DNA from 3 places in the Peribacillus sp. FSL P2-0133 genome. Region 1 is predicted to be linked to each of the others. Evidence: predicted binding sites of a transcription regulator. Region 1 holds the regulator's gene; each other region holds the start of a gene.
The links. Region 1 encodes Rex, which represses fermentation and respiration genes when NADH is low (regulators of the CRP and FNR family bind a similar motif). Its sites were predicted from a motif close to TTGTGAAATATTTCACAA; they were not measured.
Positions count from the first base shown of each region.

Region 2: MKY17_RS20275 (lactate permease LctP family transporter) is a predicted target of Rex. The motif match lies at 2,229-2,246, and genes of this name have one in related genera.
Region 3: MKY17_RS23430 (DUF1641 domain-containing protein) is a predicted target of Rex. The motif match lies at 2,320-2,337, and genes of this name have one in related genera.

Region 1 covers NZ_CP150254.1:300,611-304,811, reverse strand. The annotation lists gene groL (chaperonin GroEL) at 1-508, opposite strand, end outside; gene groES (co-chaperone GroES) at 568-852, opposite strand; gene MKY17_RS01640 (CPBP family intramembrane glutamic endopeptidase) at 1,187-1,912, shown strand; gene MKY17_RS01635 (YdiK family protein) at 1,909-2,121, shown strand; gene MKY17_RS01630 (redox-sensing transcriptional repressor Rex) at 2,150-2,809, opposite strand; gene moaC (cyclic pyranopterin monophosphate synthase MoaC) at 2,843-3,349, opposite strand; gene MKY17_RS01620 (ATP-binding cassette domain-containing protein) at 3,483-4,201, shown strand, end outside.
Region 2 covers NZ_CP150254.1:4,218,086-4,222,286, reverse strand. The annotation lists gene MKY17_RS20290 (LutB/LldF family L-lactate oxidation iron-sulfur protein) at 1-366, opposite strand, end outside; gene MKY17_RS20285 ((Fe-S)-binding protein) at 390-1,106, opposite strand; gene MKY17_RS20280 (FadR/GntR family transcriptional regulator) at 1,293-2,018, opposite strand; gene MKY17_RS20275 (lactate permease LctP family transporter) at 2,273-3,961, shown strand; gene MKY17_RS20270 (sugar diacid recognition domain-containing protein) at 4,035-4,201, shown strand, end outside.
Region 3 covers NZ_CP150254.1:4,880,286-4,884,486, reverse strand. The annotation lists gene MKY17_RS23440 (hypothetical protein) at 75-332, shown strand; gene MKY17_RS23435 (NAD(P)/FAD-dependent oxidoreductase) at 618-1,799, opposite strand; gene MKY17_RS23430 (DUF1641 domain-containing protein) at 1,839-2,270, opposite strand; gene MKY17_RS23425 (hypothetical protein) at 2,589-2,765, shown strand; gene MKY17_RS23420 (hydantoinase/oxoprolinase family protein) at 3,230-4,201, shown strand, end outside.

The sequences.
Region 1 (4,201 bases):
CGTTACCAACGCGCTCCATTGCTTCTGCAATCAGTTGGCCCACTTCTTCATCAGCTGAAGAGATGGCAGCAACTTGTGCGATTGATTCTTTGTTTTCAACAGGTTTGGAAATGGCTTTCAATTCTGCAATTGCTGAATTGACCGCTTTCTCGATTCCTTTACGGATACCCATTGGGTTAGCACCAGCTGTTACGTTTTTAAGACCTTCACGGATCATCGCTTGTGCAAGAACCGTTGCAGTAGTTGTACCGTCACCAGCTACGTCGTTTGTTTTGCTTGCTACTTCAGCAACCAATTTCGCACCCATGTTTTCGAATGCATCTTCCAATTCGATTTCTTTAGCGATCGTCACACCGTCATTTGTGATAAGCGGTGAACCGAATTTTTTCTCAAGAACCACGTTACGACCTTTTGGTCCAAGCGTTACTTTAACTGCATCTGCAAGTGCGTCCACACCACGAAGCATGGAACGGCGAGCTTCTTCACTAAATTTAATTTCTTTAGCCATTTATAAGTACCTCCCTAAAATTTTAAGAAAATTTTCGTTCAGTTAAGTATGATGTATAATTAGCCGATAACAGCTAGAATGTCGCTTTCACGTAAAATTAAGTATTCAGTGTCTTCGTATTTAACTTCAGTACCTGCATATTTTGAGAAGATAATTAGATCGCCTTGGGCAACCTCTAAAGCAACACGTTCGCCATTTTCAAGGACACGGCCAGTACCAACTGCTACTACCTTACCTTCTTGTGGCTTTTCTTTAGCAGTATCAGGAAGAACAATACCGCTTGCAGTTTTTTCTTCAGTTTGAACTAGTTCAATAATAACGCGATCACCTAATGGTTTTAACAAGTGAAACAACCTCCTCATATTCTCTTGATAATTTGTTTCATGATTATTAGCACTCTTCATCATCGAGTGCTAACACATTTATAATATTAAATAAACCGAGCCTTTTTTGCAAGTATCTTATTGAAAATTTTTTATTAATTTCTGATAAATTATGGGTAAACTACTTTAGCATAATGATTTCCTTAACAATGTAATTGAAATGTTATGCTAGGGGTACCTTTAAGTGGTGTTCTGCCTCAATATTTGATACCATTTTGGAGTATGCGTTTATAGATTGTCCCCATATCAGGAACGTTCCGAACGGGATGGGTGACTATAAAAGGAGTTTTCATTTTTGAAAAAAGAATATTGGTTCGTCATCATCACTTATATTGCCATGCAATTATCCAGTATTGTTGGGGTACCCATTTTCATGCTGATCGGGTCTTATACTGGAATGCCGGCAGATGAACTCGAAGTGAAGTCTGCAGCATACTGGATAGTTTTCAGTTTTCTCGTTACTTTATTATTGATTCTTTTTTTAATAAGAAAAGATATGAGGGAAAAGTTGGACACGAGAAATCAAACTTCCGTTTCGTTGTCCGTATTATGGGCAATTGCAGGAGTGTTCATGGCTCTTTTTGCACAAAGCATTGCCGGCAGCATTGAACAAATGCTTGGGGTGGAGTCTGAATCTGAAAATACGCAGCAACTTATTTCACTCATTTACAAAGTCCCCATGGTCATTTTCGTCACTTCAGTAATTGGACCTATATTGGAAGAATTAATTTTCCGGAAAATCATTTTCGGATCACTTCATAAACGCCTTAACTTCTTTATTTCAGCCTTAATCAGCTCAGTTATTTTCGGCTTGGCGCATGGTGAATTTGAACATCTTCTTTTATATACGGCAATGGGCTTCACCTTTGCTTTCCTTTATGCGAAAACAGGCCGCATTCTTGTTTCCATGAGCGCACATATTGCGATGAATACGCTTGTTATCATCCTTCAAGTGGTATATCGGGAGGATATTGAGAAGATGCTAGATACTGCACAGGCCTTCATTGGAGGTTTATTATGAAACGTCAATCACCATTATTCATGGGCATCATCTATGCAGGCTTAGGAGCTCTTTTTACCGCTATCGCGATTCAAACCGTCAATTCTTCCGGATGGGGACTCTTTGCCTACATACTTGTCCTTATTGCAACTCTTGATTTTGGATCGGGATTACGCATGATTATGCTGCACTTTAAGATTAAAGCAGCACAAAAAAATAAGAAAAAATAAAAAAACGCTGCAATGATGCAGCGTTTTTTCATTCCTCCAATGCGGCTTCTTCCACTACTGGATAATGTTTCAGGAAGTAGATGAGCGACTGAAGCTCCACGGCCAGGTCAATGTGGTGAACCCTTATGGATGGAGGCACGGTCAGCCGTGCAGGTGTGAAATTCAATATTCCTTTTATATCAGCTTTGACTAGACGATCGGTTATCGTCTGGGCTACCTGTGCAGGCACTGTCAATATAGCCGCAGTAATATTATTTTCCTGCAATAGTGTATCGATTTGATCCATATGATAGATGGGCACATCAGCTATTCGCTTGCCGACCTTTTCTTCAGAAACTTCGAAAGCCATTTCAATTTTAGTATTATTATTTTTCATGAAATTGTAATTTAAAAAAGCGGTTCCTAAATTTCCTACCCCGATTAAAGCGACTTTGGTCAATTCATCCTGATCTAGTGTTTTTCTAAAGAAGGATAATAAATAATTGACATTGTAGCCGTAGCCTTTTTTCCCAAGCGCGCCAAAGTAGGAAAAATCACGGCGAATTGTGGCAGAATCCACTTTTACAGCTTCACTTAGCTCTGCCGAGGAAACTCTTTGTTTGCCTGAGGAATGTAAGTTCTTTAAAAATCGATAATACAATGGCAACCTTTTGGCTGTCGCCTGCGGTATCTTTGGGTCATGGTTCATTGTTCTTCCCCGCTTTCACACATGCTTTTCAACTTAATCTCTATCTGTTTGTTTTACTTGCCTTTTATAATCGCTACTAGACACTCCGCCTGTTTTCTCCACTAAGAATGTAGGCCCGATCACCATTCCCTTATCAATGGCCTTACACATGTCATAAACAGTCAAGGCAGTCACGGATGCAGCTGTTAACGCTTCCATTTCCACACCTGTACTCCCTTTTGTCTTAGCTTCCGTTTCAATCCTAAGCCTATATCCTTGTTCTTCTTTTTCCCAATCAAAGGCTATATTGACCCCTTGCAGAGCAATGGGATGGCACATCGGAATTATATTGGATGTATTTTTGCTGGCCATTATTCCTGCAACTTGCGCAACAGCCAGTACATCACCTTTTTTCATTTTATGGTTCGTGACCAATTCATATATTTCATCATTCAATAAAATGCTCGATTGAGCTACTGCCGTCCGGGTTGTTTCAGGCTTAGCACTCACATCAACCATTTTGGCCCTGCCCTGTTCATTAAAATGCGTTAAGTCTCCCATTTAAGTAACCCCTCCTAAATCATACACTATTATTCCACTTTATGTAACAGCTTTTGTTTCAGCTTGGAACCAAGCTGTTGCCGATAATAACTAAAATACGTTACACTAACAATAATCAATTGAGGTGAAATCTATGATTTTATTACAAATCAATCAACTATCGAAATATTATGGAGCTGAACTTATTTTATCAAATATGAAGCTCGAAGTTCAAAATAAAGATCGAATTGCACTTGTCGGCCGAAATGGCGCCGGTAAATCCACTCTGCTTAAAATCATAGCTGGGCAGCTTTCCCATGATGGCGGTGAAATAATCAAACCAAAAGGCGTCACCATCGGCTATATGGCCCAGGATACGGGATTGGAATCCGAACTGACCATTTGGGATGAGATGCTGACTGTATTCACGGATCTTATAGAGCAAGAAAAGGAACTGCGTCGCCTTGAGGCTGATATGGCCAGACCTGACATCTTTGAAAACGAAACAATTTACCAAAAAGTGCTGAATGAATACGACACTTTGATGGTGACATTCAAAGAGAAGGGCGGTTATCAATATGAAGCGGATATCCGTTCCGTATTGCATGGACTTCAGTTTGCTGACTTTGACTATTCTACCCCAATTTCCACTTTAAGCGGTGGGCAAAAAACAAGGCTTGCATTAGGGAAGCTGCTTTTAAGGAAACCGGATATATTGATTCTGGATGAGCCGACGAACCATTTGGATATCGAAACCCTCTCTTGGCTTGAACAATATTTACAAGGCTACCAGGGAGCTGTCCTTATTGTTTCCCATGACCGCTATTTTTTAGATAAAGTAGTAAACCTCGTATATGAGATTTCCCGAAATAA
Region 2 (4,201 bases), 1.9 Mb from region 1:
CAAATTGATCTCTTCCGTGACCATCGATTTGGATTTCACGACCTTTTTGGCATTCTTTTTTACAATGACATCCTTAATGTAGCCGCTTGCTTCTTCAGCGGTTTCAGCGAAGAAGACATGACCGCCCCTTTTCGAAACGTTTTCTGCAAGCTGGTGCAAATAGAAATCAAGGTTACTAAGCACATGCTGCCGGATTTCTTCCCCAAGGGACCGCCAATCCTCCCAGCTTCCCAATTCATCAACGGCAGTCAGACGCCTTCCGTGTAATCGTTCTTGGGCACTCGATACGGCCAATCGCATAAAATCATTATGTATTCCTTCATCCACCCGGTCTTTAAACTTGGCAGAGCTGGTTTTCATAGCCATTAGTTTTTCCCTCCTCGCTTTCTTTAAATACTATTCAGGACTTCCGCGATATGAAGCACTCTCACCGGTTGCCCCTTCCTTTGGATCCGTCCGCCGATATTCATCAAACATCCTGCATCCCCGCCTATTAAAAAATCAGCGCCGGTGGCTTCAATATTGCAGACCTTCTCCTCGACCATTTGCCCGGAAATGTCCCCCATCTTAACCGAAAAGGTCCCCCCGAACCCGCAGCAGTTTTGGGCATCTGGAAGTGGTGTCATTTCCAGCCCCCTGACATGGCTTAACAAAATGGCAGGTGCTTCCTTCACCTTAAGCAGCCGTGTCATATGGCATGAAGTATGATAAGTTGCCTTTCCCTTAAGGGTCGCCCCGACATCGGTCACTTTTAAGACATCCACGATGAATTGGGTCAATTCATATGTTTTAGCCGCTAATGATTCCGCCCTCTTTTCCCATTCGGCATCGCCTTTGAAAAGGACCGGATATTCTTTGAACATCGCTGCGCAGGAACCGGAAGGGGTTACGATGTATTCAGCATCCGCGAACGTTTTAATCATCTTTTTCATAGCTTCCTTCGATTCCTTCGTATACCCGCTATTATATGCGGGCTGTCCGCAGCATATCTGGGACTCCGGGAAATCGATCTCACAGCCTAATCTCTCGAGTAGCTCCACTGTCGCTTTGCCGACATTGGATTGAAACAAATCCACTAAACATGTTGCAAAGAGAGTAACTTTCAATTTGAACTCCTCCTTATCCAAATAGGTTAACAGGTCATCTGATGACTAGAAAATGGAAAAAGGAAATGGTTAAGAGAATATACCAATTTCCAAGATTTTTTAAATGAAGTAATCGTTTTCAAAATAATATATCAATTTAATCCTTTTTTGTATAGGGTATTTTTGAAATTTAAAGGATGGTCAACTCTAATTTTGCTGATTTTTTTGGATGACCCGGTCCAGTGATTCCTCGACACTTTGAAGGTGAAACAGCATGGCACTGCGCGCTCCATCTTCATCCTTTGCCACGATTGCATCATGAATCCGGACATGCTGCTGGTAAAGCTGCTTAAGTGTCATTTCTTCGGAATAAAGCGCTATCCGGCGGATATCACCCATCTTTTCCGTCATTAATTCTGAAACGTGGTTCATCAATGTAATCAGCAGTTCATTTTGTGATGCATTTGCCACTGCAACATGGAAGGCGATATCTGCTTTATCACTGAGTTCTTCATCGTCGGATACCTTTTCCATATTAAAAAGACTTTCCTTGAGTTCGATAAGGTTTTCTTCCGTTCTCATCTTCGCTGCCACTTCTGCCGTACCGGACTCAAGTATTTTCCGGACTTCCAGTAAATGCTTGATATTGGCTTGATCCATCAAAAGGGCGGCAGACAAGGGATGGTTCATGATGGTGGGGTCGAAGGTTTTGACGAATGTTCCTTCACCTTGTTTTATTTCAATAAGACCCATTGAACTCAATGCACTTAATGCTTCGCGGATGGCCGGGCGCCCGACTTGGAAATTTTCCGCAAGCTGCTGAATGGAATCCAATTGTTCACCTGGTTTCAGGCTGCCTGACCGAATCATTTCATAAAGTTCATCGCTGACTTCTTCATAAATTTTTTTCGGCTTTATTTTTTTATATACCAAGTAGTAGCACCTCTATTTTCTATGAGTTTCTCTGGTTAATATTATATAACACAAATGATCTTTGACACTTCCAGAAGGTTAAAAAATCAACAAAAAATAAAAAAAATCTTGATTTTATATTTTTAATCATTTAATTTTAATGAGTACTCATCAAGTCATCTGATGACTTAGAATTTTCAGATATGTAAGGGGTTTCAATTAGCGGTTGATTTCTGAATTATTTAAAAAATTTATAGAAAATGGAGTCGAAATGAATGACATGGACACAAAACTTTACGCCGATCACCGATAATTTAGTTTTATCATCTCTTGCCGCACTCATTCCAATTTTTTACTTTTTTTGGGCACTTACCATCAAACGGATGAAAGGTTACATTGCAGGTATAACCACGTTGCTTGTAGCTCTTGCAGTGGCTGTATTGATATATGGAATGCCTACAGGAAAAGCAGTGATGTCCGCTTCACAAGGAGCCGTATATGGGCTGCTCCCAATCGGATGGATAATCATCACTTCCGTATTTTTGTACAAAATGACTGTTAAAAGCGGACAATTCAATATCATTCGTTCTTCGGTGCTTTCGCTTACGGAAGACCGCCGCCTCCAGGCATTATTGGTGGCATTTTCTTTCGGGGCCTTTTTAGAAGGTGCCGCGGGATTTGGGGCACCAGTTGCCATTTCAGCCGCGCTTTTGGTCGGTCTTGGATTTAACCCGCTATATGCAGCCGGGATTTGTTTGATCGCGAATACCGCTCCGGTAGCATTCGGGGCGGTTGGAATACCGATCATCGCCATGGAAGGCCCGACTGGCATAGCCGCCATGGAGATTTCAAAAATGGTCGGCCGCCAATTGCCATTCCTTTCGGCTTTCATTCCGCTATATCTCATATTAATAATGACTGGGTGGAAAAGGTCACTTGAAGTCTTGCCGGCAATATTGGTTTCCGGATTTTCCTTTGCCATCACACAGTACTTAAGTTCAAATTTTCTTGGGCCAGAATTACCGGACATCCTTTCCGCGTTAGTGTCACTATTTGCATTGGCAATTTTCCTTAAATTCTGGAAACCTAAAACGATCTTTCGCTTTGCATCCGAGGAAACGGCAGCAGCCGTCGAACCTTTATATACGGCAGAAGCGGAGACAAAATACACGAAATGGCAAATATTCCATGCTTGGTCACCATTCCTTCTGTTAACGCTTTTCATAACAATATGGGGGATGAACCCAATAAAGCCGGCACTCTCAGGGCATTATGAAGGCAACAATGCGTTGCTTGGCGGAATCAATGAAATCGGGAAACTATTAACCTTCCAAATCGAAGTCCCAGGTCTGCATAATGCGATAATCGGAAGCGATGGATTGCCGATTGCGGCTTTCTATAAAATAGAACTGCTCGGAGCGGCCGGGACTGCGATTTTACTGGCTGCCATCGTAACGAAGTTCATCGCACACATGTCTGCAAAAGACGTTTATAGCACCTTTGTTGAAGCGATGAAAGAGTTGGCAAAACCAATCTTGATGATTTCTGCCGTGGTGGCTTTTGCCTATGTAACGAATTCTTCAGGTATGTCGACAACATTAGGGATGACCCTTGCAAAATCGGGTGATTTATTTCCGTTCTTCGCACCGGTTCTCGGCTGGCTGGGTGTGTTCATTACCGGCTCGGATACATCAGCCAACCTCTTATTTGGCAGTCTGCAAAAAGTGACCGCACTTAAAGTGGGGATGGAGCCGGTCTTGGCACTTGGGGCGAATTCTTCCGGAGGGGTCACCGGAAAGATGATTTCCCCCCAATCGATAGCGATTGCATGTGCTGCCGTTGGATTGGCGGGCAGGGAATCGGAATTATTGAGATTCACGCTCAAACATAGTTTATTTTTATTGCTGCTTGTTTGTGTGATTACCTTCTTGCAAAATGGCGTCCTTTCCTGGATGATTCCATAAGTAGAATGAGGCTCCCTTTTCATAGGGGAGCCTCGAAATATTTTCAAGGCCAATCAAAAAAGGAGGACATATCATGCAATTGACAGCTGTGGCAGGAAAATTGGTTCATGAGGTTCGGAAACTGATTGATGAGGAAATCATCATTATTGATCATGCTGGCACGATTATCGCCAGCACCGATAACAGCCGTATTGGAGCTTATCATGAAGGAGCTATCCACGCTTTCAACAATCGTGAGAA
Region 3 (4,201 bases), 1.2 Mb from region 1:
ATCAATCAGGGATTAATCAAGCTGAAGCATTTTATATTTAAACTATCTATCTTCTTCTTTTTTTGCCACGTCCAGTGGACGAGCTTGAACTTGATGAAGTAGATGTTGTTGTTGTATATGTGATACCAGTAGTTATGATACCAGTAGCTGTGTTGCCAGTAGTTGTGCTGCCAGTAGATTATTTTCCAGTGGATTTATTGCCAGTGGAATTACTGCCAGTAGAAGTGCTACCAGTAGAAGTGCTACCGGTAGATGAACTGCCAGATGAAGCTGCTTTTCCTTTTTTCCCTTTCGGCATACAAACTCCTCCTTTAATAAGATTAATTTTATGATATGCAGTATCGTACATACTTGAGCGTCAGTTAATGACAAACGGGCTAATAAAAATTAACGGAGAGGATTTAGGAGAGTTGCCTAATCCCAGGAGATTTATAGAATGGATAAGCAACAAAATGGAGTACCGTCCATTGTTAACATCTTTCGTCAATCATTGCATCATGATCAGGCATTATAATAAATTCATGAAAAAAATGCCCTTTAATCCCGATGACCGGGAAGAAAGGGCATGTACCGCGGACATATCAATGAACTGGATGTCACGTCACGGCTATAATAAATTAATAAGCCAGGCTAAATAGGGCTTTGATGTGTGATAGATAGCGAACATTACTTGCTTCTTTCATCAATGTAGCCGGAAGGCCTTTAAGGGAAGTGTTATTGGCCCCAACGGTTGCCACCGCATCCTTACGGCCAAGGCTCGCAAGTGTACCTGAGTTTACAGGTGAAAATTCTTCAAGTTTCTTGCCTTCAAAGGCTGCATATAGGTTGTATCCAACAAGCTCACCCATTTGCCAAGCATTTTGTGCAGTAGGAGCGTATGGACGGCCGCCTTCTGGAGGGAACGCAACGGCACTGTCCCCGACAACGAATACGTCATTATGGGATTTGGATTGCAAATACTCATTAACGGTCGCTTTGCCGCGATCCACTTCAAGGCCTGATTCGCCTACGATAGGAAGAGCCGCAACTCCGCCTGTCCAAACAAGTGTATTGGCCGTTATCGTTTGTCCATCTTTCAATTCGATTTGATTTCCTTTAACACCCGTTACAGGCAGACCTGTCAAGAATTCAACGCCGCGTGCTTCCAAGCTTGTCATCGCACGTTCGATCAAGTGGTCAGGCAGGACCGGAAGGATTTTTGGACCAGCTTCTACAAGCTTGATTTTCAAGTCCTTGAAGTCCACTCCGAATTTTTTGGCGATTTTAGGGAAATGATCCACGATTTCACCGATTAACTCGACGCCCGTCAATCCGCCGCCGCCGATCACGATGGTTGCGTCCGCTTCATTATTCGTTTGTGCATATTCGCGGATGCGATCTTCGATATGTTTGTAAATCTTGTTTGCATCGTTTACGGATTTCAAGACCATGCTGTTTTCCTCAAGTCCCGGAATGCCGAAGAATCCTGTTTGGCTTCCTAAAGCAACAACCAGGGCATCATAAGATAAAGTGGAACCATTGGCAAGTTTCACTTCTTTGTTATCGACTGAGAAAGAATCCACTTTGGAAATGATAAGGTCGATATCTTTTCCTTTGAAAAGTTTTTCCAACGGAATGGAAACAGCTTGTTCAGAAATGGATCCGCCTGCAAGACGGTGCAATTCAGTGATGATTTGGTGTGTTGGAAATTGGTTCACCACTGTAACCTGTACTTCATCTTTTTTGTAATATTCACGTACGGATAAGGCAGATAGCAATCCAGCGTAACCTGCACCTAAGATGACGATTTGTTTTGACATAGTTAATCCCCCGTCCTTACTGATTGAAAGTTTATCAAATTATTTTTGGTTTTTACGTTCTGAAGAGACTTCAAGAAAAGCTTGGGCGAAACGGAAAAGTTTTTGTGCTTGAGGGTCTTTCATCATTCTTAACAGACCAAAAAGACCGATCACGTCATGATTCACTTCAGCACGATCCTTAGCTTCGATGGCAGTAACCGCAAGCCCTTTCACTGAATCGACTACAGGTGTCGCGATCTCCGAAATGGCGCTGACCGTATCGTTTTTCAAAACATCATCAGTCGCAACCGATTGAGCGAAATCATAAGACTTTGTTAAAATATTCACTAACTCAGTTAGTTTTGGTAACTGCTCAACTAAAGTGTTCAATGATTCCTGAACCTCAGGGTTTAATAATTGGTCCAGTACATCTAATTGTTTTTGGCTGGCATTAAGTTGTTCAGTTTGTGATTGGGTAATCGTTTCTGACATATCCAATTCTCCTTTGCAATAAGCATTTTGTTGATGTAAATAGAAAAACTTGTAAAATATTACACAATGTGTGGCAAGAAAAAATACTAACAAAAATGTAATAAAAGCTAAACTATAGTATATCCCTTTAGTTCCATGAAAACAGCTGATTTTTAAAAAAAGATTCATAAAATAATCTTTTCTCGCTTATTTAAGTACAGATTCTGCTGGAAGGTTCCATTCTTTACCTAAAATGGACTTTGAGGGTGTCTATCATCATCGCCTGTCATACATATTTCCATCTTGATTTGCCATCCTAAATGATGGAGGTGAAAAAATGTGACTGATTCAGAATCTAAACTTACAGACGAGAATGATGATAAGAAGCTTCATAAACTGGTTGGCAGTATGGAATATACTAAAGCACAACTATCGGAAGGCATGAATGGAATTTCTGAAGTTTACCTCAAAAACAGTGAGGAAGGCACATCGGAAACACCTGATAATGTTGTGTAAGCATAGCGAAACAGTTATGGTTCCTTAATTTTACTTATTTTTGTAAACTTCTTACCCTTGTAAGTTGTTTGACTATTCTAAAAAATACCCTTGACTTTATGGTGGATTGACGTAAGATAAAGTATATAGCCATAGTGAACAGGTAGTTTTATCTAGCAAATACTACTCTGCCATCGCCTTAAATGGACTTGGTGATTTAAAAGATGAATTCTATAATAACTGTCGAATCTAATAGACTTCGCCGCCCAGCGAAGCTAAACCTAGATCAAAAACCAGTTATATCAATGATTTTTTATTGATATGACTGGTTTTTTTTATTTCATCATTCATCTTGTCCCTTTTTTGGCCTAAGAAAATCCAGCGGCTGGCTGACACTCTTTCACCCAATTAAGCGGTGAAATGGGCACGAAGCAATGTCAAAAGGTATAAATTATTTTAAATCTTGTAGCAGGGGTGGGAATTAAATGATAGGTACGAAGCAAACTAGGCTCGCAATTGATGTAGGAGGAACATTTACGGATGTGTTCGTTTTTGATGAAAGCACGAAGGAAATTTCAATCACGAAAACGTCGTCGACTCCTCTGAATCCAGAAATCGGCATTTTGGATGGAATTGCAAAGGCGGAAATAGATTGTGAAAATATTAAAGTGTTTTCCCATGGTACAACAGTGGGCACCAATGCCTTGATTGAAAGGAAATTGCCAAAGACAGCATTGATCACATCCGCTGGATTTCGGGATGTATCGGAAATCCGCCGAGGAACCAAGCTTGAGTTATGGGATACATATGATGATGTAGCCAAACCGTATATCCAAAGAAGAGACCGTTTTGAAGTGGAAGAGCGCATCGATTTTGCAGGGAATGTCTTGACGGAAATCAATGAAGAGGAAGTACGGTCACTGGCAAGGAAACTAAAAAGACGCGGTACCGAATCAATTGCGGTTTGCTTCATGAACTCGTATGTAAATGGAAGCAATGAGGCGAAAGTGAAACGAATCATCCAGGAGGAACTCCCGGAAGTCTATATATGCATTTCAAGTGAAGTCCTTCCTGAGATTTTTGAGCATGAGCGCATGAGTACGACGATCGTCAATGCGGTTTTAGGACCGACTGTCAGCAACTATATTAAAACCCTTGAAGGTGAAATGAATAAACGGGGGTATGAAGATGACATATTAGTGCTTCACTCCGGCGGAGGGGTAATGACATCCCAAACCGTACCCCGTTATGCGGCAAGGCTGGCAAGTTCCGGAATCGCTGCAGGTGCTATTGCCAGTAAACATATCGCCCAGCTTTGCGGGTTCAATAATGCAATTGGGCTGGATATGGGAGGAACGAGCACCGATATTTCCTTGATGCATGAAGGTGATTTGCGGATTACTAAAGATTGGTATATCGAGTATGGATATCCGATTGGATTCCCAAGTATCGAAATC